Regions from separate parts of the Microbacterium sp. P2_F9 genome, predicted to be linked through region 2. Evidence: predicted binding sites of a transcription regulator. Region 2 holds the regulator's gene; each other region holds the start of a gene.

The links. Region 2 encodes HrcA, which represses chaperone genes, less so after heat shock. Its sites were predicted from a motif close to TTNGCACTCGNNNNNNNCGAGTGCNAA; they were not measured.
Region 1: a site for HrcA is predicted at 2,402-2,428, ahead of groES (co-chaperone GroES). Genes of this name have one in related genera too.
Region 3: a site for HrcA is predicted at 4,424-4,450, ahead of AC1DVT_RS02385 (Hsp20/alpha crystallin family protein). Genes of this name have one in related genera too.

Annotation. Positions count from the first base shown of each region.
Region 1 is NZ_JBFUFC010000003.1:37,940-49,290, reverse strand. Features, by position in the region: gene AC1DVT_RS00750 (hypothetical protein) at 1-229, shown strand, start outside; gene AC1DVT_RS00745 (class I SAM-dependent methyltransferase) at 803-2,044, opposite strand; gene groES (co-chaperone GroES) at 2,508-2,804, shown strand; gene rarD (EamA family transporter RarD) at 2,964-3,959, shown strand; gene AC1DVT_RS00730 (metal-sensitive transcriptional regulator) at 4,297-4,641, opposite strand; gene AC1DVT_RS00725 (heavy metal translocating P-type ATPase) at 4,638-6,950, opposite strand; gene AC1DVT_RS00720 (heavy-metal-associated domain-containing protein) at 6,950-7,159, opposite strand; gene AC1DVT_RS00715 (ABC transporter substrate-binding protein) at 7,398-8,675, shown strand; gene AC1DVT_RS00710 (ABC transporter ATP-binding protein) at 8,833-9,600, opposite strand; gene AC1DVT_RS00705 (ABC transporter ATP-binding protein) at 9,597-10,652, opposite strand; gene AC1DVT_RS00700 (branched-chain amino acid ABC transporter permease) at 10,642-11,351, opposite strand, start outside.
Region 2 is NZ_JBFUFC010000063.1:315-8,310, forward strand. Features, by position in the region: partial or broken gene AC1DVT_RS08675 (CNNM domain-containing protein) at 1-372, opposite strand, end outside; gene ybeY (rRNA maturation RNase YbeY) at 369-839, opposite strand; gene AC1DVT_RS08685 (PhoH family protein) at 836-1,864, opposite strand; gene AC1DVT_RS08690 (HIT domain-containing protein) at 1,908-2,255, opposite strand; gene AC1DVT_RS08695 (16S rRNA (uracil(1498)-N(3))-methyltransferase) at 2,279-3,016, opposite strand; gene dnaJ (molecular chaperone DnaJ) at 3,020-4,138, opposite strand; gene hrcA (heat-inducible transcriptional repressor HrcA) at 4,186-5,220, opposite strand; gene hemW (radical SAM family heme chaperone HemW) at 5,311-6,528, opposite strand; gene AC1DVT_RS08715 (DUF1990 family protein) at 6,528-7,178, opposite strand; gene lepA (translation elongation factor 4) at 7,189-7,996, opposite strand, start outside.
Region 3 is NZ_JBFUFC010000012.1:626-10,038, reverse strand. Features, by position in the region: gene AC1DVT_RS02415 (DUF2207 family protein) at 1-747, opposite strand, end outside; gene AC1DVT_RS02410 (MarR family winged helix-turn-helix transcriptional regulator) at 791-1,231, shown strand; gene AC1DVT_RS02405 (ABC transporter permease) at 1,239-1,973, opposite strand; gene AC1DVT_RS02400 (ABC transporter ATP-binding protein) at 1,970-2,767, opposite strand; gene AC1DVT_RS02395 (DUF4287 domain-containing protein) at 2,857-3,147, opposite strand; gene AC1DVT_RS02390 (TetR/AcrR family transcriptional regulator) at 3,159-3,785, opposite strand; gene AC1DVT_RS02385 (Hsp20/alpha crystallin family protein) at 3,894-4,361, opposite strand; gene AC1DVT_RS02380 (L-serine ammonia-lyase, iron-sulfur-dependent, subunit alpha) at 4,616-6,118, opposite strand; gene AC1DVT_RS02375 (VOC family protein) at 6,184-6,549, opposite strand; gene AC1DVT_RS02370 (formate/nitrite transporter family protein) at 6,657-7,604, opposite strand; gene AC1DVT_RS02365 (DUF3237 domain-containing protein) at 7,689-8,153, opposite strand; gene AC1DVT_RS02360 (CocE/NonD family hydrolase) at 8,150-9,413, opposite strand, start outside.

The DNA.
Region 1 (11,351 bases), on a different contig from region 2:
CGGAGCGTGGGCGCTTGGGTTCTCGATCGTCGGGCTGGTCTTCTCGCTGTTCGTCGGCTGGGGGTTCCCAATCGGGGTGGTCGGCATTGTGGCCGCGATCCTCGCGCTGCGCCGCCCGCTCGAGAGCCGCGCCGTCGCCGTGTGGGCCTTGGTGCTCGGCGCCGTCTCGATCCTCTACAGCGCCGGCTGGCTGCTTTACGCCGCGTCCCAGGCCGCGCTCTTCAGCTGAACCCCGCGCTGGCTCCGCCGTCCCCACCGCCGCCCCGCTCCACCCCCACCCCGCGACCTGGTACGTGTCGCAGCACCCGTGACGAGCAGGCCCGCGCGGGCCGCGACCGCGAGCAGCGGCATCCGTGCGCCGCGGCGCGGCTCGCGCGATCGTCGATCTCGAAGACGGATGCCTCTGCTCAAACCTCATTGAACTTCGTGCTCACACGGCCTCCCGCCGAGAAATGCGGGCCGACGGGCTCGCCAGGTCGTCGAGAAACCACGCGGCGACTGAGACATCACGCAGCCCGTGATGTCTGGGCCCCGGAGTGATGTCTCGGCCCGAATGTGATTTCTCAAGGCGGGACGGATGTCGCGTCCCCGCCTCGCCTCGGCCGCGCAGAAGCCTCGCTTCGACCGCGCCCAAGAAGGTGGCGCAGGTGGTCGGATCCATGCGGTGGATCCCACCATTCGCGCCACCCTTGTGTGGGGCCTCTCTGTGAAGGTGGCGCAGGTGGTCGCATCGATGTGGTGGATCCCACCATTCGCGCCACCTTCGCCGCGACCCTGCAGGCTGGGACCCGCCTGGCCCGATTCAGACCCGGTCGGCGAGCACCGCCAGGCGCTTCGCGCCGACCCGCGTCACGATGAGCGTCGCCGACCCGTCGCCGCGCAGCTTCAGCTCCTTGCGCAGGACGGCGGGATCGACATCCACTCCCCGCTTCTTGATCTCGAGCCGGCCGATGCCGCGCTCGCGCAGCGCCTTGGCGAGCCCGCGGGTGTCGGCGGGCAGCTCCTCGCGCACGCGGAACGACTGCACGAACGGGCTCGTGAGCGCGGCATCCGAGGTCAGATAGGCGATGCGCTCGTCGAGCATGCCCGCCTCCAGCGACCGGGCGACGTCGCCGATCAGCCGCGCGCGAATGACTGCACCATCCGGCTCGTGCACAAAGGCGCCCAGCCCGCGGACCGGCTCGTCCTCGGCATCGGCTTCCGCCGTCAGCTCGGCCGCGGTGTCGCCGCGCACGACCAGCGCCGCGCGGCGCACGCCCGCACGCGCGAGCGCACCCGACCAGAGCACGAGCTCGATGGTCGAGCCGTCCGCGCTGACCCACTGCGCCTCGACGTCGTCGGGAATCAGGTCGCGATCCAGGCCCGGCCCCAGCTTCACCCCGGCCGGCACGCGCCGCGCGAGGTCGAATACCCAGTCCAGCGCCGGCGACCAGTCCTCCGGGCGCGTCCGCGACGTCTCGCTGTGCCCGGCCGTCCGCCGCGCCGGATCGAGCCAATACGCATCGACGGTCGGAAAGTCGGATGCCGCGCCCCCTTCGTCACCCGATACCCGGCCGCCCCCCGCCGCGGGCGCGACCTGCTCGGCTGTCGCGTGGCGCACGGTGACGGCATCCGAGAAGGGCGCGAGGTTGTAAGCGGCGATCGCCGCGGTGACCTCGTCGGCGTCGACGGCCACGACCCGCAGCCCGAGTCCCGCGAAGCCGAGCGCGTCGCCGCCGATCCCGCAGCCGAGGTCGGCGACCGAGGTCATGCCGGCGTCGCGGAACCGGCCCGCGTGCCGCGCCGCGATCGACAGGCGGGTCGACTGCTCGAGCCCGGCCGTGGTGAAGAGCATCCGCTCGGCGAATTCGCCGAACTTCGGACGAGCGCGCACGCGCAGCCGCGCCTGGGTGACGACCGCCGACACGAGGTCGGGGGAGTGGCCGGCGGCGCGCAGCCGCGACACCGCGCGGGTGACGTCCTCGGCCGATTCCACCGGGGGCAGGGCGTCGAGCAGGCGCAGCCCATCGGGCGTGAGCAGGGCGGTCAGCTCGGCGATGTCCATCCGGTCAGCCTACGGCGGCCTCTTGCTCGCGCCGCCGCGACCTCCTGTACCCAGCTGCGGGCCTCGTGACCGACACGCGGGGGACGGATGCCGCGTCCCCGGCGTGTCGTCAAGATGCCCCGCAGTTGGGCCCGCCGGCCCGGGGCCCCCGTGTGCGATCCCCCGTACCGACCCCGCCCCGACCACTGCCGGAGCCGGGTCAACCCGCGCACTCCGCCCCGAGCCCACAGGTTCGGGCGGCCTCGAAGTGGGGGTTCAGGCGATGACATGTGGGTTCGGCGCGGCGGCGGAGGGGCACGACAGGCCCGCGCGAAACGCCTGCCGCGGCATCCGACCGCGTCCGAAGATGACACAGACTTGGCACTCACGTTGCGAGAGTGCCAGCGCTTGCCTAAACTGAGTTAGCACTCTCACTAGGAGGGTGCTAACCAGTCTTGAAGTTCAAGGAAAGCAGAGGTAGACCGTGTCGGTTTCCATCAAGCCGCTCGAGGACCGCATTGTCATCAAGCAGGTCGAGGCCGAGCAGACCACTTCCAGCGGTCTGGTCATCCCCGACACCGCCAAGGAGAAGCCCCAGGAGGGCGAGGTCATCGCCGTGGGTCCCGGTCGCGTCGACGACAACGGCAACCGCATCCCGATCGACGTGTCCGTCGGCGACCGCGTGATCTACAGCAAGTACGGCGGCACCGAGGTCAAGTTCGGCGGCGACGACCTCCTCGTCCTGTCGGCTCGCGACGTGCTCGCGGTGGTTGTTCGCTAAGCTCGCGCACCAGCGTTTTCGAAGGACCCGGATGCCTCGGCATCCGGGTCCTTCTGCGTGCCCGGGTCGCTCGGCGCGTGCCCGGAAGCTCAGGGACCGATGCTCTGCTGAGCCCCGCGACCGCGACGGGCCCCGTCTGGGCGACCTTACGCTGGAGGAGTGAGTCGCGATCTGCCTGCCGTGTCCGAGTCCGCCGTCGCCTTCGGGACGGGGAGGTCGCCCGCGCGCGAGCGCGCGCTCGGCGGGGTCTACGCGTTCAGCGCCTACCTGCTCTGGGGGTTTCTGCCCCTGTACTTCATCGCGCTCGCGCCGACCGGCGCGTGGGAGCTCGTCGCCTGGCGGATCCTGCTGTCGCTCGCGTTCTGCGCGATCCTGCTGACCGTCACGCGCACGTGGCGCCGGCTCGGCGGGATCATGCGGCAGCGCCGGCTGCTGGCGCTCACGGCGCTCGCCGGCGCGCTGATCTACGTCAACTGGCAGGTGTACATCCTGGCCGCGCTCACGGGTCACGTGCTCGAGGCGAGCCTCGGCTACTTCATCAACCCGATCGTCACGGTGCTGCTCGGCGTGCTCGTGCTGCGCGAGCGCCTGCGGCTCACGCAATGGATCGCGCTGGGACTGGCCGCGCTCGCGGTGCTCGTCATCGTCGTCGGGTACGGCGCGTTCCCGTGGATCGCGCTCACCCTCGCGATCTCGTTCGGCCTCTACGGCCTCGTGAAGAAGAAGCTCGGACCCTCGGTCGACGCCGTGAGCGGGCTCACCCTCGAGTCCCTCTGGCTCGTGCCGGTCGCCCTCGTGCTGCTGGTCGTCGTGGGCAGCACGAGCGGCCTGACCATGGGTGCTGACGGTCCGTGGCACGCGGCGATGCTCGGCCTCGCTGGAGTCATCACCGCGACGCCCCTCCTGCTCTTCGCGGCGGGCTCGCGTCGCGTGCCGCTCACCGTCATGGGGATGCTGCAGTTCGTCGCGCCGATCCTGCAGTTCGTGATCGGGGTGTGGTTCCTGAACGAGGAGATGTCGACGGAGCGCTGGATCGGCTTCATCCTGGTGTGGGTGGCGCTGATCTTCCTGACGGTGGACTCGCTTGCCGCAGCCCGCCGCTCCCGCTCTTCGTCGGCCCCGGCCGGCGTCTCGGACGTCGCCGAACTCACCTGAGCCCGGCGCCGCGCGCTCGAGCCGCGGCATCCGAGACATCACTTCCGCGCCGAGAAACCACTTCGCCGCAGAGACATCATGCGTCGCGGTGGGTCTCGCCCGGAATGTGATGTCTCGCGGCCGGCGGCGGCGGGGGACGGATGCCGGTGCCCGGCGTTGCGGACCGCCCGTCGACCGCTGAGAAACCACATCGGCGCCGAGACACCACTTCGGCATCGAGAAACCGTGCGGGGCGGTGCGTCTCGACGCGGAAGTGATGTTTCGCGGCTGGCGCGGGAGTGGGGACAGATGCCGCGACCGCGGCGCTTCGACAAGCTCAGCGACCGCTGGAACCGCGCTACCGGACGAGGCGGGCGATCGCCTGGGTCGCCTCGGTGATCTTCGCGTCGGCCTCGGGGCCGCCCAGGCGCGCCGCGTCGACGACGCAGTGGCGCAGGTGGTCGTCGAGCAACCCGATCGCGACGGCCTCCAGGGCGCTGGTCAGCGCGCTGATCTGGGTGAGGATGTCGATGCAGTACTTCTCGTCCTCCACCATCTTGTGGATGCCGCGGGCCTGACCCTCGATGCGCCTGAGGCGGTTGAGGTACTTGTCCTTGTCGGTGATGTACCCGTGGTGGATGTGCCCGGCAGCAGCCTCGGCCTGGCCGGCCTGGTGCGCCTCGTGGACGTCGGTGGTGGTCATCGCTGCTCCTTCACGGAATCAATGGACGAGGCGCTCCGGAACCCGCGCAGCCGCAGGCTGTTGCCGACGACGAAGACGCTCGAGAACGCCATCGCCGCGCCGGCGATCATCGGGCCGAGCAGCCCGAGCGCCGCGAGCGGGATCGCGGCGATGTTGTACGCGAACGCCCAGAAGAGGTTGCCCCGGATGGTGCCCAGCGTCGCCCGCGACAGCCGGATCGCATCGGCGGCGGCCCGCAGGTCGCCACGCACCAGAGTGATGTCGGATGCCTCGATCGCGGCATCCGTTCCCGTTCCCATCGCCAGCCCCAGGTCTGCCTGCGCGAGCGCGGCAGCGTCGTTCACGCCGTCGCCGACCATCGCGACGATGCGGCCCTCGGCCTGGAGGGTCCGGATGACCTCGACCTTGCCGGCGGGCAGCACTTCGGCGATGACCCGGTCGATCCCGACCTCGGCCGCCACGCGCCGCGCGACCACCTCGTTGTCGCCGGTGAGCAGCACGGGCTCCAACCCGAGCGCGCGCAGCGCGGCGACCGCCTCGCGGCTGGTCGGCTTGACGGCGTCGGCGACGGTGAGCACCCCGCGGGCCTCGCCGTCCCACGCGACGAGCACGCTCGTGCGACCGGATGCCTCGCCCTCAGCGGCCGCGGCCGCCAGCTCAGCACCCAGAGTCACGCCCCACTCGGCCAGCAGGGCCGCGCGCCCGGCCACCACCAGGTGCCCGTCGACGATCCCGGAGACGCCGAGCCCGGCGAGGCTCTGGAACGACTCCACCGCAGGCAAGGCGCCCACATCAAGGGCGGCGGCCCGTGCGATCGCCTGCGCGATGGGGTGCTCGGAGGCGTGCTCGAGCGCTCCCGCCAGCCGCAGCAGCTCGGCCCGCTCGCCCCCGGGCAACGCCACGACGTCGTGCAGCGTCATCCGTCCCGTCGTGACGGTGCCGGTCTTGTCCAACACGACCGTGTCGACGGCGCGGGTGGATTCGAGCACCTCCGGCCCGCGGATCAGGATGCCGAGCTGCGCGCCGCGGCCGGTTCCGACGAGCAAGGCGGTGGGGGTCGCCAGGCCGAGGGCACACGGGCAGGCGATGATGAGCACCGCGACGGCGGCGCTGAACGCGGCCTCCGGCGCCGCACCGAGCAGCAGCCACACCACCAGCGTCAGCACGGCGATCACCAGCACGGCCGGCACGAAGACCGCGGAGATCCGGTCCGCGAGCCGCTGCACCGGCGCCTTGCCGGCCTGCGCCTGCTCGACGAGCTCGGCGATGCGTGCGAGGTGCGTGTCGCCCCCGACCCGGGTGGCCCGCACGATCAGGCTGCCGCCCGCGTTGAGCGTCGCGCCGACGACGGCGTCGCCTGCGCCGACCTCGACCGGCACGGATTCGCCCGTGACCATGGAGGCGTCCACGGCGGACGAGCCGGACACGACGATGCCGTCGGTCGCGATCTTCTCGCCGGGGCGCACCGCAAAGCGATCACCGACGCGCAGCCGCTCGATCGGCACGCGGGTCTCGACGGTCGCGCCCTCCGCGCCCACCGTAAGCAGTGCCACGTCCTTCGCCCCGAGCTCGAGCAGCGCCCGCATCGCGGCCCCGGCGTCGCGCTTGGACCGCACCTCGATGTACCGGCCGGCCAGCACGAACATCGTCACGCCCGCGGCGACCTCGAAGTACAGGGCACCCGCCCCGTCGATCGGCGCGAACGACCAGCCGTGGGTCATGCCGATCATGCCGGCGCCGCCGAAGAACAGCGCGTACAGCGACCAGAGATAGGCCGCCCCGATGCCGATCGAGATGAGCGTGTCCATCGTCGTCGCGCCGTGGCGGAGATTCAGCCAGGTCGCGCGGTGGAACGGCCACGCCGCCCACGTCACGACCGGCGTCGCCAGCGCGAGCGACACCCACTGCCACCCCGGGAACTGCAGCGCAGGGATCATCGCGAGCAGGATCACCGGCACTGCGAGCACGATCGCGCCGATCAGCCGACGCCGCAGCGGCGCCAGCTCGAGCTCGGCGTGGTGCTCGTGGGGCCGGGGGAGCGCGGCCGTGTAGCCGGTGCTCTCCACCTCGGCGATCAGCGCGTGCGGGTCGAAGCCTGCAGGCGCGAGCACGTGCGCCTTCTCCGTCGCGTAGTTGACGGATGCCTCGACCCCGTCGAGCCGGTTCAGCCGCTTCTCGATGCGCGCGGCGCAGGAGGCGCAGGTCATCCCGCCGATCTCGAGTTCGATCCGCGCGGCGCCGACGCCGTGCGCGCCGACGACCTTCCCGCCGATGGACGGCGAGAGGGCGTGGCCGCCGTGGGTGTCCATCAGACGCGCGCTGCCTCGTATCCGGCCTCGGCGACCGCGGCGAGGACCGCGGCATCGTCGAGCGGGGCGCTCGCGGAGACGATCAATCGCCCGCTCGCCGCGCTCACGTCGATCTGCTCGACGCCGGCGACCTTCGCCACCTCGTCGCGCACGGCCGACTCGCAGTGGCCGCAGTTCATCCCGGTCACCTGGAACTCATTCGTCGTCATCGGATTCACCCTCATCGTCGCGTTCTTTATACCCCAGAGGGGTACCTGCTTCAAGCGTATACCCACTGGAGGTATTCCAGACGGGGGCAGTGGCCGTCGAAAACGGCTTCATAACGATTCGGGTTGCGTTACAAACCGTTAACGAAAGGCAACACCCCGGGTACCCAAGCGCGATTAGGTTTAGGGAACTGGGACGGCTCCTGCGCCGCGCCCGCGTTCACCCACAGCAAGGAGCAACATGAGCGTCTTCACCCGCTCGCGTACCGCCAGCATTCTCGGCGGCATCGCGATCGCCGGCGCAAGCGCCCTCGTCCTCGCCGGCTGCTCCGGCGGCGGCGGAGAGGCGACAAGCGAAGCCCCGGCCGAGAATGTCGATCTGACGATCAAGATCGGCACGATCCTCCCCCAGACCGGAAGCCTGGCCTACCTCGGCCCGCCCGAAGAGGCCGGCGTCGGACTCGCCGTCGAGGACATCAACGCAGCCGACGTCGGGATCACGATCCCGGACATCGTCTGGGGCGACTCGGGCGACACCGACAACAAGGCCTACAGCACGACGATCCAGAAGCTCATCTCCGAGGGTGTGACCGCCGCCATCGGCGCCGCATCGTCCGGTGTGACGAAGCTGTTCCTCGACGACGCTGTCGCCGCGGGCATCATCACCTTCTCGCCGGCGAACACCTCGGTCGACTTCACGGCCTGGGACGACAACGGCCTCTACTGGCGCACCGCGCCCGCGGACACCCTGCAGGGCGAGGTCCTCGGCAACCTGGTCGCCGAAGACGGCAAGAAGAGCGTCGCGGTCATCTACCAGAACGACTCGTACGGCACCGGCCTGAACAAGGAGTTCAAGTCGAACTTCACCGCCAGCGGCGGCGAGATCGTCTCCGAGCAGTCGTACAACACGGGTGACACCACGTTCGACGCGCAGATCAGCGCGACACTCGCGTCGAACCCCGACGCGATCGCCCTGATCACGTTCGACGAGTTCTACACGATCGGTCCGGCTCTGCTGGCTGCCGGCTACCCGGCCGACCAGCTGTACCTCGTCGACGGCAACCTGAAGAACTACGGTTCCGACGCCAAGTGGCCTGCGGGTCTCAGCCTCGAGGGCGCCAAGGGCACCACGCCTGCCGGTCCTGCCCCCGACACCGAGTTCCAGGGTCGCCTCAACGAGTGGTGGGTCGGCGAAGGCAACGCCGAGCTGACCGACTTCTCGTACGGCAACGAGTCGTACGACGCGACGATCCTGCTCGCGCTCGCTGCGCTCGCGGCGAACTCGTCCGACCCCGCCGACATCGCCGGCAAGCTCCAGGAGGTCTCTGGTGGTTCGGGCGACGGTGAGAAGTGCACCGAGTTCAAGGAGTGCGCCGACATCATCCTCGGCGGCGGCGTCGCGGACTACGACGGCTACTCCGGACCGATCACGTTCGACGAGAACGGCGACCCGACCGAGGCCACCATCGGTGTCTTCCAGTACGGCGCTGACAACCTCTACACGCGCATCGACCTCTAAGTCGTAACGCAAGCCCAGGGGCCCCGGAGCAATCCGGGGCCCCTTCGCTGTCCCGGGCGGCACAGCGAAGGCGGGCGCACCCCCGGACAGACGAGAAGAGCGTAGGCCTCGGCCTCCGCTCTTCTCGTCTCACCGCCCCGCAACGGGGCGGATGGCGCTATTCGGTCCCGAGGGTGCCGAGGTAGAGCCCGATGACCTTGGGGTCGTTCAGGAGCTCGCGACCGGTGCCCTCGTAGGCGTCGCGGCCCTGGTCGAGGACGTAGCCGCGGTCGCAGATCTGCAGGCAGCGCCGCGCGTTCTGCTCGACCATGATCGTGGTGACACCGGCCTTGTTGATGTCGGAGACGCGGATGAACGCGTCGTCCTGACGCACCGGTGAGAGACCCGCGGACGGCTCGTCCAGCAGCAGCACCGACGGGTTCATCATGAGCGCGCGCGACATCGCGACCATCTGGCGCTCGCCACCGGAGAGCGAGCCGGCCCGCTGCTTGAGGCGCTTGCCCAGTTCCGCGAAGATCCCCGTCACGAACTCGAGGCGCTCGTTGTAGGTCTTCGGGGCCTGGTACAGCCCCATCTGGAGGTTCTCTTCGATTGTGAGCGAGGGGAACACGTTGTTGGTCTGCGGCACGAAGCCGACGCCCTTGGAGACGAGCTTGTCGGACTTCAGGCCCGCGACACTCTCGCCGTCGACCAGGACTTCGCCGCCGCGGATCTTCACCATGCCGAAGATGGCCTTGAGCAGCGTCGACTTGCCGGCACCGTTCGGGCCGATGATGCCGATCAGCTCGCCCTTGCGGGCGACCAGGTTCGCGCCGTTGATGATGTTGATGCCGGGCAGGTAGCCCGCGTACAGATCGGTGATCTGCACCACGACCCGCTCGGTCTTGGCATCCTCGGTGAGCGGCGCTCCATCCGCGTAGGTCATCGGTTCCCCTCTTCTGCGTCAGCGATCGAGGCCTCTTCGGCCACCTTGATCTCCTCGAGCAGATCGATCGCCGAGGTGTCGAGTTCGCCGGCCACGCGGCCGGTGACGACTCCCAGGTCGACGTCCTGGTGACTGCCCAGGTAGGCGTCGATGACGGCCTTGTCCTGCATGACGGACTCGGGCGGGCCTTCGGCCACGACGCGTCCTTCGGCCATGACGACGACCCAGTCCGCGATGTGGCGCACCATGTGCATGTCGTGCTCGACGAACAGCACGGTCATGCCGAGATCCTTGAGATCGAGGATGTGATCGAGCAGCGACTCGGTGAGCGCCGGGTTCACGCCGGCCATCGGCTCGTCGAGCATGACGAGCTGCGGGTCGCTCATGAGCGCCCGCGCCATCTCGAGGAGCTTGCGCTGGCCGCCGGACAGCGACGCGGCGTAGTCGTCCGCCTTCGCGTCGAGCTTGAACCGCTTGAGCAGCTCCATCGCCTTGTCTTCGATGTCGCTGTCCTGCTTGCGCCAGATCGCCGGGACGATGCTCGCCAGAAGGTTCTCGCCCTTCTGGCCCGTCGAGCCGAGCTTCATGTTCTCGAGCACGGTCAGCAGCGAGAGGGCCTTGGTGAGCTGGAACGTGCGCACCTGCCCCATCCGCGCCACCTTGAACGACGGGATGCCGGACAGCTGCTTGCCGTCGAACGACCAGGTGCCCGAATTGGGCTTGTCGAATCCGCAGAGCAGGTTGAACAGGGTGGTCTTGCCGGCGCCGTTCGGTCCGATCAGCGCCGTGATGGCGTTGCGGGGAATCTCCAGGTGCTCGACGTCGACCGCGGTGAGACCGCCGAATCGCCGGGTGACGTTGTCCATCGCCATGATCGGGTCGACCTTGGGCACCCCGGGCACGAACTCGCCCGTGGCGAGGCCGGTCTTCTTGGGGCGCCGGAGGCTGCCGGTCGTGGTCGGGACCGACCCGGTGGCGGGTGCTGCGGCGGGCGCCGCATCCGTCCCGTTGACGGGCTGTGACGTCGTGTCGTCTGAGGCGCTATTTGACAAAGGTCAGCTCCCTCTTGTTTCCGAAGATGCCCTGCGGGCGGAAGATCACGATGAGCATCAGCGCGACGCCCACCAGGATGAACCGGAGCGTTCCGGCCTGCTGGCTGGAGATATTCAGCACGTCCGACTGGGCGAGCGCAGGCAGCACGTTGTCGAGGAACCCCATGATGACCCAGAAGATCACCGACCCGACGACCGGCCCGAAGACCGTCGCCGCGCCACCCAGCAGGAGGATCGTCCAGATGAAGAACGTCAGCGACGTCGTATAGGTCGCCGGGACCACGGCCGAGGGAAGGGCGAACACGACCCCGCCCAGGGCACCGAAGACACCACCGATGATGAGCGCCTGCATCTTGTACGAGAAGACGTTCTTGCCCAGCGACCGGACGGCGTCCTCATCCTCGCGGATGCCCTTGAGCACGCGTCCCCACGGGCTGCGCATGAGCGCCCAGACCAGGTACACCGCGATGGCGAGCAGGATGATGCCGAAGACGCGCACCCACAGCTGGTCGGCGGTCCATTGCCACGGACCGAAGCCATAGATCATCTTCGTGCCGTCAGCGGTCTCGGCAGGGAAGGGATTGGCCCCGCGGAAGCCGGCGTGGTACCCGCCGAGCCCGTCTGCGGAGTTGGTGAACTCGTCGAACAGCTGAGTGGTGAGCAGCAATCGGACGATCTCCGCCGCCGCGATCGTCACGA
Region 2 (7,996 bases):
CTGCAGCAGCTGCTTGGCGTGCTGACGTCCCCACGAGCGCGGGCTGGCACCGACGATCACGAAGGACGTGCCCGTCATGATGATGGCGGCCGCGAGCATCGCCCACCCGATGCTGTCGAACAGCAGCGTCAGCGCCACCGTGACGAGGACCGCCGCGGTGGTCTCGGCAAGCACCCTGATGAAGACGACCGCGTTGGCATGGGCATCGGGATCGTCGGCGATCCGGCGCAGCGCCTGCGCGTTGCGACCGCTCAGACCGAGCTCCGCGATCCCCTGACGGGAGGTCACCCCCAGCGCCGCGTCGATCGCCGCCATGAGACCGCCGAACGCGATCAGCAGCACCGCCGCGAGCAGCAGGAGGAGAGGCGTCATGCGCGGCTTCGTCGTCGTTCTGTGTGCTGGAAGCCCACGATCAGGTCCTTCTGGAGCGCGAACATCTCCTTCTCCTCGTCGGGTTCGGCGTGGTCGAACCCGAGCAGGTGCAGGAGGCCGTGCGTGGTCAGCAGGATGAGCTCGTCCATCGTCGAATGCTTGGCGGCGACCGCCTGGGTCTCGGCGACCTGCGGGCACAGCACGATGTCGCCGAGGAGCCCTGGCGGCGTCGGCACATCCTCGGTGCCCGGGCGCAGCTCGTCCATCGGGAAACTCAGCACGTCGGTGGGGCCGGGCTCGTCCATCCACTGGACGTGCAGCGCCTCCATCGCGCCTTCGTCGACGAGGACGATCGCCACATCGGCGTCGGCGCTGACGTGCAGCTCCGCGAGGTTGTACTCCATGAGCCGCAGCAGCACGGTCTCGTCGATCGGGATCGCGGACTCGTTGTTGATCTCGATGGTCATGCGCGGCCTCGCTTCGGGAGATGGTCGTGCGGACCGGGCGCGCGCGACGATGCACGCCGGTCGGCCCGGTTGGCGAATTCGGATGCCTCGTCCCGCTCGCGACGAGCCGCCAGGCGCCGCTCGTCGTACTCGGTGTACGCGTCGACGATGCGGCCGACGAGCGAGTGCCGGACGACGTCGTCGCTCGTCAGATACGAGAAGTGGATGTCCTCGATCTGGTTGAGGACGCGCGTGACGAGGCGCAGCCCCGAGGCGCCCTGCGGCAGGTCGATCTGCGTGATGTCGCCGGTGACCACCATCCGGGTGCCGAATCCGAGTCGGGTGAGGAACATCTTCATCTGCTCGGGCGTGGTGTTCTGGGCCTCGTCGAGCACGACGAAGGAGTCATTCAACGTGCGGCCACGCATGTACGCCAGGGGCGCGACCTCGATGGTGCCGGACGCCATCAGCTTGGGGACGAGGTCCGGGTCGAGCATCTCGTTGAGCGCGTCGTAGAGCGGCCGCAGATACGGGTCGATCTTGTCGTTGAGCGTGCCGGGGAGGAAGCCGAGCCGCTCCCCCGCCTCGACGGCCGGCCGGGTCAGGATGATGCGGCTGACCTCCTTGCGCTGCAGCGCCTGGATGGCCTTGGCCATAGCGAGGTAGGTCTTGCCGGTGCCCGCAGGTCCGATGCCGAACACGATCGTGTTCTCTTCGATCGCGTCGACATACGCCTTCTGACCGAGGGTCTTGGGACGGATGATGCGACCTCGCGACGTCAGGATCGCCTCGCCGAGCACCTCGGACGGACGAGGTCCGCCCTCGGTCTCGAGAATGCGGGCAGAGGACGACACGTCGGATGGCGCGAGCTCATGCCCGGCACGGGCCATCTCGAGCAGCTCGTCGACGAGCGACCGGGCAGCGGCGACCGCGGACGCCTCGCCGGTCAGGGTGATCTCGTTGCCGCGGACGTGGACATCCACCTGCGGGTGCTCGCGTTCGACGACGCGCAGCAGCCGATCCTGCGGACCGAGGAGCTGGACCATGGCGACGCCGTCCGCGTAGACGCGGTCGACGGTGGGATTCTCGTCAGGCACCGACGGTCTTCTCCGCGAGGCCGCCCGCCAGCACGTGCGCATGCACGTGCGGGACGGTCTGACCGGCGCCGGGGCCGGTGTTGAACACGAGCCGGAAGTCGCCGTCGGCGTGCTCGGCGGCGACGCTGTTGGCGAGACCCACGACCTCGGCGAGCAGCGCGGGATCGCCCGCGGCGAGCTCGACGACGTTGCGGTACTCCTGCGACTTCGTGATCACGAGCAGATGCACTGGTGCCTGCGGCGCGACATCGCGGATGGCGAAGGCGTTCTCGGTCTCGGCGATGATCTCAGCGGGAATCTCACCTTGCAGAATTCGGGTGAAGATCGACGGCTCGCTCATATTCCGAGTCTACCGGCGGGCCTTCACCAGCGGCCGATGGCCGCGCTGACCACCGCGAGCGCCGCGGGGCCTGCGGTGGAGGTGCGCAGCACGGTCGAGCCGAGGCGGACGATCTCCGCACCGACGGCGGCGAGGAGATCGAGCTCCTCGATCGCGATGCCCCCTTCCGGGCCGACGACCAGGAGGATGTCGCGGAGATCGGCGGGGTCGAAGGCGGTGGTCGTGAGCGCCGCCGACCCGGTCGGCTCGAGGACGAGGACGCGGGCGGAGGCGCCACGCGCCACGAGGTCGCGCGTGGTGGCCAGCGCCGAGACTTCCGGGAGCCAGGGACGGTGGGCCTGTTTGGCGGCCTCTCGGGCGATCGTCGACCACCGCGCGCGGCCCTTCTGCGCCTTGGCCGCGTCCCACCGGGAGACGCTGCGCGCAGCCTGCCAAGGCACGATCTCGTCGATGCCGAGCTCGGTCGCGGCCTGCACGGCGAGCTCGTCGCGGTCGCCTTTCGCGAGCGCCTGAACGAGTACGAGTCGCGGCGCCGCCGCGGGAATGTCCGTGCGTGCCGTGATGCGGATGCTGACCAGCCGCGGTGAGACCTCTTCGCAGACCCCTTCGAGCCAGGCGCCGTGCCCGTCGCCGAGGCTGACTTCCTCCCCGGTCCGCACGCGCCGGACCGCCGCGGCGTGATGCGCCTCGGGTCCGGTCAGCGCGACCGCGTCACCCGGCAGCGCCCGCGTGGGCTCATCGAGAAGGAAGTGCAGCGGCATCCGTCAGCCCTGGCGGAAGCGGTCGCGGAGCTTTGCGAACAGGCCCTGGTGGAACTCCGCGAGGTGCGGTGCCGCGGGCTTCGTCCGCTTGGCGAACTCCTCGATCAGCATGCGGTCCTTGTGGTCGAGCCGCGTCGGGGTGACGACGTGGACGCCCACGCGGAGGTCGCCGCGCTGGGATCCACGCAACGGGGTGATGCCGCGACCCTTGATCGTCAGCACGTCGCCGGCCTGGATTCCGGGGCGCACCTCGAGCTCGACCGGACCGTCGAGGGACTCGATCGTCGTGGTCGTGCCGAGGATCGCATCCGGCATCGAGACCTGCAGGGTGGCGAGCAGGTCGTCGCCCTCGCGGCTGAAGATCTCGTTGGCCGCGACGGTCACCTCGAGGTACAGGTCGCCGTTGGGACCGCCGGCGGGCCCGACCTCGCCGGAGCCCGGGAGCTGCAGGCGCAGACCGGTCTCGACGCCGGCCGGGATGTCGATGGACACCGTGCGGCGGGCGCGGACGCGGCCCTGACCCTGGCAGGTCGCGCAGGGGTACGGGATGGTCGTGCCGTAGCCCTGGCAGGAGCCGCAGGGCTGGCTGGTCACCACGTTGCCGAGCAGGCTGCGCACCTGGCGCTGGACATGTCCCGCGCCGTGGCAGATGTCGCAGGTCACCGGTGAGGTGCCGGGCTGGCAGCACGAACCCGTGCACGTCTCGCACAGGACGGCCGTGTCGACCTCCAGCTCGCGGTGCGCGCCGAACACGACGTCCTTGAGCTCGAGCGTCACGCGCACCAACGCGTCTTGGCCGCGCTCGCGCCGCGACCGCGGGCGCCCCGGCCGTCCGCCGCCCGATGCCGCGCCGAAGAACGTCTCGAAGATGTCGCCGAAGCTGCCGAAGCCCTGGGCGCCGCCCGCCCCACCGAAGGGCGAGTCGCCCATGTCGTAGCGCGCCCGCTGCTCCGGGTCGCTCAGCACGTCGTACGCGTGCGTCACGAGCTTGAATCGCTCCGAAGTGTCGGCCCCCGGGTTCACGTCCGGGTGCAGTTCGCGCGCCAGGCGCCGGTACGCCTTCTTGATCTCGTCCGGCGTCGCGTCGCGCGCGACGCCGAGAACCTCATAGTGGTCAGCCACAATCGCCTTCCCGCCCGCGCTGTGCGCGGGATCGTATGGTCATACCGTCAGCGCGTGTGCTCGTCGTCGAGGATCCGACTCAGATACCGCGCGACGGCACGCACCGCCGCGAGATTCGTCGGATAGTCCATCCGCATCGGACCGAGCAGGCCCACTCGTGCCCGCGCGCCCGTCGCGTCGTAATCGCTGGCGAGGACGGATGCCTCGCCCAGGCCGAACGCCTCGTTCTCGCGTCCGATGCTCGTGGCGAGACCGTGCTCGTCCGCGACCATCTCGCTCATGAGCTTCAGGAGCGTGACCTGCTCCTCGATCGCCTCGAGGAGGGGGTAGATGCTCCCGCGGAAGTCTGCTTCGCTGCGGGCCAGGTTCGCTGAGCCCGCCATCACCAGGCGGTCCTGCCGGAACTCGTCGAGCTCTTCGGCGACGACGTGCACGACCGCGTTCGCCGCGGCATCCGTCTTGCCAGGCGTCTGCGCCGCGGCGAGGAAGTCGGCGACACGCTGGACGCCGTCTCGCACCGGACGGCCGACGATGAGATCCGAGACCGTGGTGCGCAGTCGCGCCATGGCGTCGTCGTCGAGGTCGACCCGCACGAGCGCGACCCGCTGGGACACCCGGCCGGTGTCGGTCACGAGGATCACGATCATCCTCCCGGAGCCGATCTGCACCAGTTCGAGGTGCGAGACACTGGCCCGCGCGAACGACGGGTACTGCACGATGGCGACCTGACCGGTCAGCCGGGTGAGGGCGCGGACAGTGCGCACGAGCAGGTCGTCGAGATCGCCGGGGGCATCGAGGAACGAGCCGATCGCGTGGCGCTGGGCTGAAGTGAGCGGCCGAAGTGCGGCGAGGTGGTCCACGAAGACGCGGTAGCCCTTGTCGGTCGGCACGCGACCCGAGGACGTATGCGGCGCCGCGATCAGCTCCTCCTCCTCGAGGAGGGCCATGTCATTGCGGATCGTCGCCGCGGACACGCCGAAGGCGTGACGATCGACGATCGCCTTGCTGCCGACGGGCTCGCGGGTGTCGACGTAGTCCTGCACGATCGCCCGCAGCACCTGCAGACCTCGATCGGTGACCATGCCGCCTCCTCACGCTGACCTGCTGGACTGGCACTCTCTTCTGGCGAGTGCCAATTCTACCGGATCCGGCGACGGAGAGCCGGAGGCGCGTCAGGGCGTGAGCGCGCGGACGACCGCGTCGGCGAGCAGCCGGCCGCGCAGCGTGAGCACGATTCGCCCGTGCACGGCGGCCGTGCCGTCGATCAGACCGTCTGCGATGAGGCCCGCCACGGCGTGGCGCCCGGTGCCCAGGACCTCCGAGACCGGCAGTCCCTCGCGGATCCGCGAGCGCAGCAGCACGGATTCGAGTTCGCGGGCTACCCCGTCGGGCTGCTCCCGGCCGGCGGCCGGCGATTCCCCGACGGCGAGCCGCTGGGCGTACGCGGCCGGATGCTTGACATTCCAGAATCGGACGCCGGCGACATGGCTGTGCGCCCCGGGTCCGAACCCCCACCAGTCATAGCCCTGCCAGTACGCCAGGTTGTGCCGCGAGCGCTGCGAGGCATCGCGTGCCCAGTTCGAGATCTCGTACCACTCCCACCCGGTGGCGGCCAGCAGCTCATCCGCCAGCTCGTACATGTCAGCCTGCAGATCGTCATCCGGGGCGGGCACCTCGCCGCGGCGGATCTGCCGGTGCAGCTTGGTGCCTTCTTCGACGATGAGCGCGTAGGCCGAGATGTGGTCGGGGCGCAGGGCGATCGTGGTCTCCAGCGAACGCCGCCAGTCGTCGAGCGACTCCCCCGGAGCCCCGTAGATGAGGTCGAGGCTCACGTCCAGACCGGCAGCGCGCGCCGCCTCGACGGCGGTGGCGACGTTCGCCGGGTTGTGGGTGCGGTCGAGGGCTGCCAGCACGTGCGGGACCGCGGACTGCATCCCGATCGACAGGCGCGTCACCCCCGCCGCGGCGAGCTCGGCGACCACAGCAGGCGTGACGGTATCGGGGTTGGCCTCGACCGTGATCTCCGCGCCGTCGACCAGGCCGAACGTCTCCCGGACGCCGTCGAGCATCCGCGCGAGATCCCCCGCGGGAAGAAGCGTCGGGGTGCCGCCGCCGAAGAACACCGTGGAGGCGGGACGGATGCCGCCGGCCGAGGTGAGCACGTCGCGTGCGAGTGCGACTTCCCGCAGCAGCGTGTCGGCGTACTGGTCCTGCCGGGCGCCCTGGAGCTCGCCCGATGTGTACGTGTTGAAGTCGCAGTACCCGCAGCGGACGCGGCAGAACGGGACGTGCAGATACACGCCGAACGGCTGATCCGGGTCGATCGTCACGCCGTCCGGCAGCGCCCCGCTGGACGGCACAGGCTCGCCGAGCGGGAGCGCCGCGCCCATCAGGACGGGGTCGTGTACAGCGGCGAGATGGCGCGCAGATACCGCGTGAACAGCTCCCGGCGCCGACGCCGGGTGAGTGCGGGCAGCAGGCGATACAGCCACGCGGAGGGAGCGTCGAACGCACGGACCGTGAACCACACCTCGTCGTTCTGGTGCCACTCGAGCATGAACGACTCCTCGCCGCTCACGACCGAACCGTCGACGGTGCCGAGCGCGAAGCCCACCCGCCGCGGCTCCTCGATCGCGAAGATCACGCGCAGCTCGCCATCGGCATCCATCCCGCGCACGCGTCCCTCGACGGTGATCGTGGTGCCCGCGGCGACATACGGCGTGCCGTCGGCGTCGAAGCGCTGATCGGCCTCGGCCCGGCTCGGCGCGATGGGGTTGCCTTCGGCGTCGAAGCTGACGCCCGAGTACATCGGACCGGACGCGGGCCGCACGTCTTTGATGTTCAGGCCGGCGCCCCGCTGCGCGGTCCACGACAGCAGCGCGTCGCTGGCGGTCTGGAACCGGACATCGCCGCTGCCGATGCGCCAGGACTCCTCGGCGGGGATGCTGCGCTCCGGTGGGTACCCCATGAGATCCGGAGCCTGCGTCGCCCCGACGGCGGCGTAGTCGACCGTCTCGTCATTGAACGTTCCGCGGCGCATGCGAACCAGCCTACTTCGCGGCCTTGGTCTCGACATCTCCGGACAGCGCGGCGATGAACGCCTCCTGGGGGACCTCGACGCGCCCGACCATCTTCATGCGCTTCTTGCCCTCCTTCTGCTTCTCGAGCAGCTTGCGCTTCCGGCTGATGTCGCCGCCGTAGCACTTCGCGAGCACGTCCTTGCGCATCGCGCGGATCGACTCGCGGGCGATGATGCGCGCGCCGATGGCAGCCTGGATCGGCACCTCGAACTGCTGACGCGGAATCAGCTTCTTCAGCCGCTCGGTCATCAGCACGCCATAGGCGTACGCCTTGTCCCGGTGCACGATCGCGCTGAACGCGTCGACCGCCTCGCCCTGCAGCAGGATGTCGACCTTCACCAGGTCGGCCTCCTGGTGTCCGCTCGGCTCGTAGTCGAGCGAGGCGTAGCCGGCGGTCTTGGACTTGAGATGGTCGAAGAAGTCGAACACGATCTCGCCGAGCGGCATCGTGTAGCGGATCTCGACGCGGTCCTCGCCGAGGTACTCCATGCCGAGGAGGGTTCCGCGACGCGACTGGCAGAGCTCCATGATCGTGCCGACGTAGTCTTTCGGCGCCAGGATCGCGGCCTTGACCATCGGCTCGGTGACGCTCGCGATCTTGGTGCCGGAGGGGAACTCGCTCGGGTTGGTGACGACGAAGGTCTTCTTGTCGTCGGTCGTGACCTCGTAGGTCACGGATGGCGCGGTCGAGATGAGGTCGAGGCCGAACTCGCGCTCGAGGCGCTCGGTGACGATCTCGAGGTGCAGCAGCCCGAGGAAGCCGCAGCGGAAGCCGAAG
Region 3 (9,413 bases), on a different contig from region 2:
GGCGAACGTGCCCTTCTCGAAGGCCACCGCGATCGTCATGGTCTGGTACGGCTGGATCGCGTCGGCAGCCGCGAAGACATCCGTTCCGCCCTGCGCGGCATCGGTCGCTTCGATCGTGCACAGGTTGTCGTCGCCCTCGAACCCGCGGTAGCAGGCGCTCGCGCCGGTCAAGCTGGGCGCGAGGTCCTGATCGACGTGCAGAGTCGCGGTGACGCGGCTGAACGGCTGCGGCCACTGCGTCCCGTTGACGTCCCATTGGAACTCGTCGGCGCCGGTGTTGTCGAAGAACCGGGTGACATTCTCGAGTGTGTAGGTGAAGACGTAGATCTGCTCGCCGTGCACGAACTCGTCGGCGCGGGACGTCATCGTGAACGTGCCGTCTTCGCGATCGACCTCCGCGGCGCGCGGGTTGCCGTCGCCGTCGGTGATCGAGACGAATCGGGGGTTCAGCGGCACCCCGAGATAGGAGTCCGGGATGATGCGCCGCATGCCGTGGTTCTGGTTGTACTCCGGGAACACGGCGACGAACCGCTCGACCACTTCGAGCGTGCTCTTGCCCTCGTCGGTGCGTCCGAGCGTGTAGTCGACGTCCATCCTCGCGAAGGTGAAGTCGTCGAGGCTGGCCGATGCCACGTCCGCCGCGCCGTCATCGGAGGTGACCGACAGATCGGCGCAGGCCGTGAGAATCAGCGCGCAGGCCGCGATCGCCGCGCAGACGGCGCCCAGTCGCCTCAGCACCTTCCCCACGAGCACAGCCTAGGACCCCGCTGGTGCCTTTAGTCTGGTGCACATGACCGATCGTCGCCTCGCCATCGAAGCCTGGGAAGCGCTCTTCCGCGCCCAGCACGAGGTGTTCGGCGAGATCAGCGGCGACTTCGAGCGCGCGGCACTCAGCCAGGCGGAATACGACGTGCTGCTCACCGTGACCCGCGGCCCGGAGATGACCGCGCGGCTGCGCGATGTCACCGCGAACATGCTGATCAGCCAGCCGAGCGTCTCACGCCTCGTCGACCGGATGGTCGCCCGCGGGCTGCTCGCCAAGTGCGCCGACCCGGACGACGGTCGCGGGGCCCTGGTGCACGCCACCGACGAGGGCGCGGCGGCATTCCGCGTGCTCGCACTGAAGCACGGCAGTGCGATCGCGGACCGGATGTCGGTGCTCACCGACTCCGAGCTCTCCGCGCTGCGCGAGCTCACGGCGAAGCTGCGCACCCCGAAGCCCGACTGCTGACGCGAGGCTACGGCGTGCGGCGGCGGAGGGTGAGCGAGGCGAGCACGAGGGCCCCGACGAGGAATCCGAGGATGACGAGCAGCGGGCCGTAGACGTCCCAGCCCTCGTCTCCGGCTGTCACAGCGTTGATCGCGTCGATCGCGTAGCTGAGCGGGAGCACCTTCGAGATCGCGTAGAGCGCGTCGGGCATGTCCTCGCGGGGCATGAACAGTCCGCCGAGCAGGATCTGCGGGAAAACGATCAGCGGCATGAACTGCACCGCCTGGAACTCCGTGCGCGCGAACGCGCTCGCCAGGAGTCCGAGAGCCATGCCGAGCACGGCATCCGTCACTGCGACGAGCCCCAGCTGCCAGACCGGACCGTCGGTTTCGAGCCCGCAGACCCAGACCGCGAACGACACCGTGACGATCGCCTGCAGCATCGCCATGAGACCGAACGCCAGGCCGTAGCCGAGGATGAAGTCGCCCTTGCCGAGCGGCGTCGTCATCAGCCGCTCGAGCGTGCCCGAGCGGCGCTCGCGCAACGTGGTGATCGAGGTGATCAGGAACATGATGATGAAGGGGAACAACGCCAGGATCGGCGGGCCGTAGGTGTCGAACACCCCCTCCTGGTCGCTGAACAGCCAGGCGAACAGGCCGACCAGCAGGCTCGGGGCGACGAGCATGAGCGCGATCGACCGGGGGTCGTGGCTCAGCTGGCGCAGCACGCGACCGGCGGTGGCGACGGTGCGGACCCCGTTCACTTCTCCGCCTCCCCACGCGCCTCGCGGCGTGTGAGTGGATGGTCCGGCGCCGGCCCCACCACCGAGCCGGAGGTCATGTCACGTTCGATGAGCGTGAGGAACGCCGCATCCGGATCCTTCTGACCCGTGTCGGCGAGCAGCCCATCCGGAGTCGTGTCGGCGATGACGTGGCCGGCCCGCATGAGGATGAGTCGGTCGCAGCGGAGCGCCTCATCCATGACGTGGCTGCTGACAATGAGGGTCGCGCCCTGGTCTGCGAGCCCCCGGAACAGGCCCCACAGCTCGTTGCGCAGCACCGGGTCGAGGCCCACGGTCGGCTCGTCGAGCACGAGGAGTTCGGGCTCGCCGAGCATCGCGACCGCGAGCGAGACGCGGCTCTCCTGCCCGCCGCTCAGGGAGTCGATGGTCTGCCGCGCCTGATCGGCGAGACCGACCTGCTCGATGACCCGGTCGACATCGGACCGCGGCGCGCCGATCAGCCGGGCGAAGTACGCGAGGTTCTGCTGGATCGTGAGGTCGCCGTAGACCGACGCCGCCTGCGTGTCGTAGGCGACCCGCCGACGCTGGGATTGGGTGCCGGCGGGATCGCCGAGCACTGTGACCGAGCCGCCCGCCACCACCTGCACGCCGACGATGGAGCGCATGAGTGTCGTCTTGCCGCAGCCGGACGGTCCCATCAGCCCGGTGATCTGGCCGCGTGGGATGTCGAGGTCGATGCCGTCGAACACATCGGCTTTTCCTCGGCGCACGCGGAGTCCGCGGATCTCGACCGCGTTGCGGACGTCGACGCTCATGATCCGGCGGTGAGGCGGGATCGCGATTTATTCATCACGCGGTGAATTATGCTCTTCGCGCTGGGCGCGGTCAAGAGCCGCCCGCGCGCCTAGGGTGCAGGGTTCGTCGCCTTGCCGTCGAGCCAGAGCGTGTCGGACGGATCGCTGTGGGTTCCTCCCGAATCGACGTGCTTGACGTTGATCTTGGGGCCCTTCGTGATCACGTGCACCAGCGCCATGGCGTGGCCCCGGCCGAGCCCGTAGTCCTCGGCGAGCCAGGTGACGATCTCGCCGGCCTTCGTGCCGGGGCCGAAGCCTTTTGCGGTGGCGAGGTCGATGAACTGGCGGGGGGTGAGCCCGGTCTTGTCCTCGATGTTGTCGAGATATGCCTGGAACGTCATAGGTTCTCCTCTCACCCGGCGGGGGGCCGGTCTCCGGTCAGATAGTGCTGCAGGTTCGGGCCGACCCACGCGACGAGGTCGTCGACGGATGCCGCGGCCGCGGCGGGAAGCTTCAGCACATGCCGGGCGAGCAGCATGCCGGCGATCTGCGAGGCGACCAGGCTCGCGCGCAGCTCGGCATCGGGGTGGTCGAGGTCGGCGGCGATGCGGCCGAGGAGCTCGCGAGAGAGGAACGCTGCAAGCAGCGGCGTGGCGAGCCGGTTGCCGATCCCGGCGCGGAGCAGCACCACCCCGCGCTTGCGCACGTCGGGCTTCTCCCAGGCCTCGAACACGTAGCGCGCGATACGGGCGCCGAGCTCGTCGCGCGGGCCGGCGAGGAGAGCCGGGATGTCGACATCCGGCCGCATCGGAGCATCGACCGCCTCGGCGAAGAGATCCGCCTTCGTGCCGAAGTAGTGGTGCACGAGCGCCGGGTCGACTCCGGCCCGGGTGGCGATGCCGCGGATCGTGGTGGCGTCGTACCCGCGCTCGCCGAACTCCTCGACGGCCACCGTGAGGATGCGCTCGCGCGAGCCCGACTCGCCGCCGCGCGGCCGTCCGCGCCGGCGCTGCGGCGTGGGGACGGCGTACTCGGGCACGGGCTCAGCCTAGAGCCGAGGCATCCCACGGCGCTCGGGAGGATCCGGATACGCGGAACCGCCCCGGTCCTTGGAGGACGCGGGGCGGTTCCGTGCGTGTGCCGCGGATTACTGCTCGACGGGCTGCGGCGCGTCGGCGGTGTCGTGCGTGCTCTCGTGGGCCGTGATGGTCGGGGAGCTCACGTCGGACGCCACCGAGATCTTGCGCGGCTTCGCCTTCTCGCTCACCGGGATCGCGACGCTGAGCACGCCGTTGGCGTAGTTCGCCGTGATGCGCTCGGAGTCCACGCCCTGGCCGAGGCTGAGCTGACGCAGGAAGCTCGCGCCCTCGCGCTCGCGCGTGATCCATTTCACCCCATCACCGGAGGTGAGCGTGCGCTCGGCCCGGATCGTGAGCAGCTGGCCGTCCACGTCGATGTCGACCGAGCCCGGGTCGACACCAGGCAGGTCGGCGGTCAGCACGTAGTGGTCGCCGTCACGATAGAGGTCCATCGGCATCCGGCGCGGACCGCGGCGGGTGTCGAACAGGCTCGACGCGAGGCGGTCGAGGTCGCGGAACGGGTCATTCGTGGCCATGGAAATCGCACTCCTTCTGATCGTTCTGAAACTTGAGCCTTATCGACTCAAGTACGTTCAGATTAGCACTCTGGCATGCCGAGTGCCAGAGATTCGCGCACGGCGAACACCGGGCGCCGGTCTATCTGCTCGCGCTGTCCAAACCGCCGTTCGCGGTCGTTCTCTTCGGGCGCGTGGGGCGGTTTCGACCGCGCGAGGGTCAGTCGGCGCGGGCCCAGCGGACGGAGCAGACGGATGCCTGGGCCAAAGGCAGCTCAGCACTCGATGACGTTGACCGCGAGGCCGCCTTCGCTGGTCTCCTTGTACTTGGTCGACATGTCTATGCCGGTCTGCCGCATGGTCTCGACGACCGCGTCGAGCGACACGTAGTGGCTGCCGTCGCCGCGCAGCGCGAGGCGAGCCGCAGTGACGGCGGTCGACGCGGCGATCGCGTTGCGCTCGATGCACGGGATCTGCACCAGCCCGCCGACCGGGTCGCACGTCAGGCCGAGGTGGTGCTCCATCGCGATCTCGGCCGCGTTCTCGATCTGGCGGTTCGTCCCGCCCATGACGGCCGTGAGCCCCGCCGCCGCCATCGCGCACGCGGAGCCGACCTCGGCCTGGCACCCGCCCTCGGCACCGGAGATCGACGCGTTCGCCTTGAACAGCGAGCCGAAGGCGGTGGCGGTGAGCAGGAAGCGACGGATGCCGCGGCGGCGGTTCGCCTCGGCGATGCGCTCCTCGTCCAGGGCGATCGTCGAATCCGCCAGCGCGTCGACCGGCGCCTGGCCGAATCCCAGCAGCGCGCTGCCGACCAGTTCGCCGTAGGGGGTGACGGCATTCCCCGCACCGAGCCCGGAGTCGGCGAGGTACCGCCACCAGTACATCGCGACGGCCGGCAAGATCCCCGCCGCGCCATTGGTGGGGGCGGTCACGACCCGACCGCCGGACGCGTTCTCCTCGTTGACGGCGAGCGCGAACGCGCCGAGCCACTCCCCCGGGAGTTCGCGGTGACCGGTGGCCTCGGCATCCTCCAGCTGCGCCCGGATCGCGCCCGCGCGACGCTTGACCCGCATCATTCCTGGCAGCACTCCGTCCGCGCGCAGGCCGGCCTCGATGCAGCTCGTCATGGCGTCCCAGATCGCATCGAGGCCCGCCGCGATCTGCTCGTCGGAGCGCAGCGCCTGCTCGTTGATCCGGGCGGCCTCGGCGATCGTCAGACCGCGCTCGTCGCACGCGGCGAGAAGTTCCGCGGCATTGTCGAAGTCGAGCGGGAAGGGGCGCGCAGCGACCCGCTGGGGCTCGCCGTCGCGCCGGATGAATCCCCCGCCGACGGAGTAGTAGGTCTCCTCGGCGAGCACGGCATCGGCCTCGTCGAGCGCAGTGAGCGTCATCGCATTCGGATGCCCCGGCAGCCGGGTGCGCGGCAGAAAGGTGACGCCCTCCTTCGAGAAGGGGACGGGGTGCGTGCCGTCCAGCAGCAGCGCGCGGCCCTCGGGCCAGTCGGTCCATGCCCGGCGCACGGCATCCGGATCCACCGTGCGGGGATCCAGGCCCTGCAGCCCGGCGACGACGGCGTCGGGGGTGCCGTGCCCGATGCCGGTCGCGCCCAGCGAGCCGTAGAGGATGCAGCTAACGCGCGCCACGCGGTCGAGCAGACGGTCCGAGCGCAGGCGGTCGGCGAAGTCGCGGCCGGCCCGCATGGGTCCGACCGTGTGGGAGCTCGAGGGTCCTACTCCGATGGAGAACAACTCGAACGCCGAGACGTAGGCGCTCATCGCCCCAGGCTACGCCCCGCCGCACGGCGGGGGTCGGAACGCGTGACCCTCGATGCGGCGAAGGGTCAGGCCCGCTGGAAGGCCACGAGCCCGACGGTGTTGCCCTCGGAGTCCCGGATGAACGCCTGCCACTCTTCGTGTCCGGCCGGTCCGAGGCGGTCGTCCTCGTGCCTGAAGATGACGTGCGGGGGCGAGATGATCTCGGCGAGCCCATCGAGGCGCTCGATCGTCTCATGCACGTTGTCGACGTGCAGATAGATGAGCGCCGTGGGCGCATGGCGATCGAGCAGCAGCCGCACCCCCTCGAGATCGAAGAAGAGCAGTCCGGGTGGATCGAAGAGTCCCGTGGGCTTGGCGTGCAGCAGCCTCGAGTAGAACGCGGCCGCGCGCTCGAGATCATCGGCGTGCTGGGCGATCTGGACGAGTCTCATGACCGACCTCCGGGGGCGAGGTGACGGATGCCGCACCCGCAGGAGGACGGATGCCGCCGCTCAACGCTACTCCCCGAGCACTCTGCGCGGGCCGCCGCCAATGCGCCTCAGCGCTGGTTGCGCGCTGGGGCGACCCGTCGTCCGCTCGGGCCGCGGGTGGCGGTGCGCACCCGGATGGTTCCCGTCGCGACGCGGTCGGACGGCACGACCACCGTGAGCTGCTCGGGCGCGGGCGAGCCCACGACGCCGACCGCGGCATCCGTCTCCGCCTGCGCGATCGCGCGCGGCGAGCCGCCGATGATCCAGTAGCCGACGCCGACGATGATCGCTCCACCGACGAGATTGCCGAGACCCACCCACAGGATGTTGCTGCCGAAGAGCGCCCAGGTCGCGTTCGGGTCGCCCGTCATGAGGCCCAGGGTGTAGGTCGTCATGTTCGCGACGACGTGCTCGAACCCGGAGGCGATGAACGCGAGCAGCGCCCAGAAGATCACGACGAGCTTGGCCACATCGCTCTTCAGCCGCGCGCACATCCAGATGGCGAGGCAGACGAGCATGTTGCACAGGATGCCGCGGACGAAGAGCTGGAGTGGTTCCTCGGACGCCTTCCCGGCGAGCATGTCCGAGAGCATCTCGCCGGCGGCGGGGTTGGAGTGCAGGACGCCCGACACCGCGACGAGGCTGCCGAAGACGGCGGCGCCGAGGAGATTGGCCAGGAACGTGAAGGACAGCGCGCCTGCGGCCGGCCCTGGCCGGACCACCCGCATGAGCACGCCCTGCGTGAGAGTCATCATCGACGAGGTGACGAGCTCTGCCCCGGCGAACACGACGAGCGTCAGCGCGACGCCGAAGACGAGTCCGCTCACGAGCTTGCCCATGCCGGTCCCGGCGGCGATGAGCGGGCCGGCGACGTTGAGCATCAGGACGACGGCGACACCGATGTACGCTCCGCCGAGCATGCCCGAGATGGTGAACCGCAAGGGTTCGCGCACACCGTGCGCCTTGTGGACGGCCGCATCGGCCTGAACCTGCAGTGTCTCCTCGATCGTGCGCATGCTCGACCTCCTCGGCTCCATTGTCGCATGTGGTCAGACCACAAACAAATGGAGCTGAGAGTTTGCCGCGCCTCGCCCGCTCGACTACGTGACGCGGTACGCCGAGTACGTGACCCGGTCGGCCGCGCGCACCGCCGACGCGACGAAGATCGCGCGCTGCAGGTCGGCGTGCTCCGCGGCCCCTGCCTCGAGCGTCACGACCGTGCGGAAGTAGTAGGCCGAGGGATCGACCGGCTCGCCGCGCAGCAGCGCCTCCAGCACCGCGGGCGGACCGCTGCGGACGCCGGTCGCGTGGATCAGGATGTGCGCACCATCCGCCGTCTTCGCGGTGTACCGCGCGTCGACCTCGATCGTCCCGTCGGGGCGCACGATCTGCCAATCGGCTCCCCCGGCCAGGATCTCGGCGTCGAACAGCCCGCTGACCGACCCGCCCACGATCGGCACGACGCGTCGGTGTCCCCGACGGGTCTCGCCGTGATCCTCCAGCGCCCCGAGCACGACCTCGACATCGAAGGCGTGCTCGAGGCCAGGAACCGGTGCGCCGTTCATCGGACCCACACCGGCAGCTCGATCCGCGAGGCGTCGGGCCCCTCGTGCGAGATCTCCTGCACCGCGACCTGGGTCGCGGCAGCGTCGAACGCGGCCTCGGCCGACCCGGGGTTGCGCGCATAGCGGGGGTGGGCGCCGGAGGAGACCTGGATGCCGACGGAATGCCCGGCGGCGAAGCGGTGGAAGGCGGGCCACAGCCCCACCTCGACCTCGCGGAAGCCCTCGACGTCCGGCAGCGGGTCGGTGTCGACCGTGCCGATCGCCCCGATGCGACGGATCCCGTCGCACACGGTCATCGACGTGCCGTCCGGGTGGACATCGGTGATCCGGACGAAGACGTCGTAGCTCGGCGCCGAGGAGCGGAACCGGATGCGGGCGATCGGCTGCCCGGCGATCTCGAGCGGAGCTGTGAGCGTCGCACTGCGGAAGACGGCGAGATCGGTCCGTGCCTCGTGCTCGCGGTTGTCGACCGGCTCGGTCTTCGGCAGCAGGCTGGGTCCGCCGACGGCGGGCGTCGCGTCATCGGGGTCGTACGTGTAGGTGGTCACACCGCCGGTCGTGGCCTCGGTCGACATTGTGCCGCCTGACCCGAGATGCCACTCTTGAGCGGCTGACCCCGCCGGCGGCCAGGACTCGAGGTCGTGCCACTCGCCCACACCGGTCTCGAACGCGCGCACTGGCGTCGGCCTCGACGCGGGGGCGCCGCTGAAGGTCTCCTTGAGGAACGCGATCGTCTCGGTGTGCGTCGGCGCCGCCATGCCCAGTGACGTGTGTCCCCATGGTCCGAGGATGAGTCGGGGCGCGCGTGCGGCCTCGACGAGGTGCGCGTAGTCGGCGAGCTGCCACGGCAGGAAGATGTCGTACCAGCCGGTGATCATCGAGACGGGGGCCGCGACATCCGCCACCGACGCGGCGTGGGACTGCTGTGCCCAGTACTCATGGGTGAGGTCCTCGCGACGCACCCAGTCCTGGTACCAGTGGATCTCCTCCCCCGTCGCCGCGGAGTCGCCGGCGCTCAGCGGCAGGACGGCGAACGCCTTGTCGAGCTTCGGGTCGGGCAGCGCCATGCCGATCATGGCGAAGCCGCCACGACGCATCCGGTGCATCATGCGAGTCCAGCCGAGGGCATTGCGCAGCGCGAACGCACCGTTGTCCCACGTGATGGCGCCGAAGTCGGGCATCGTGGTGATGAGCACGAGCGCCTCGGAGGCGTTTTCAGGGTCTTCGAGGGCCATGCGACCGGCGACGGCCCACTGGGTG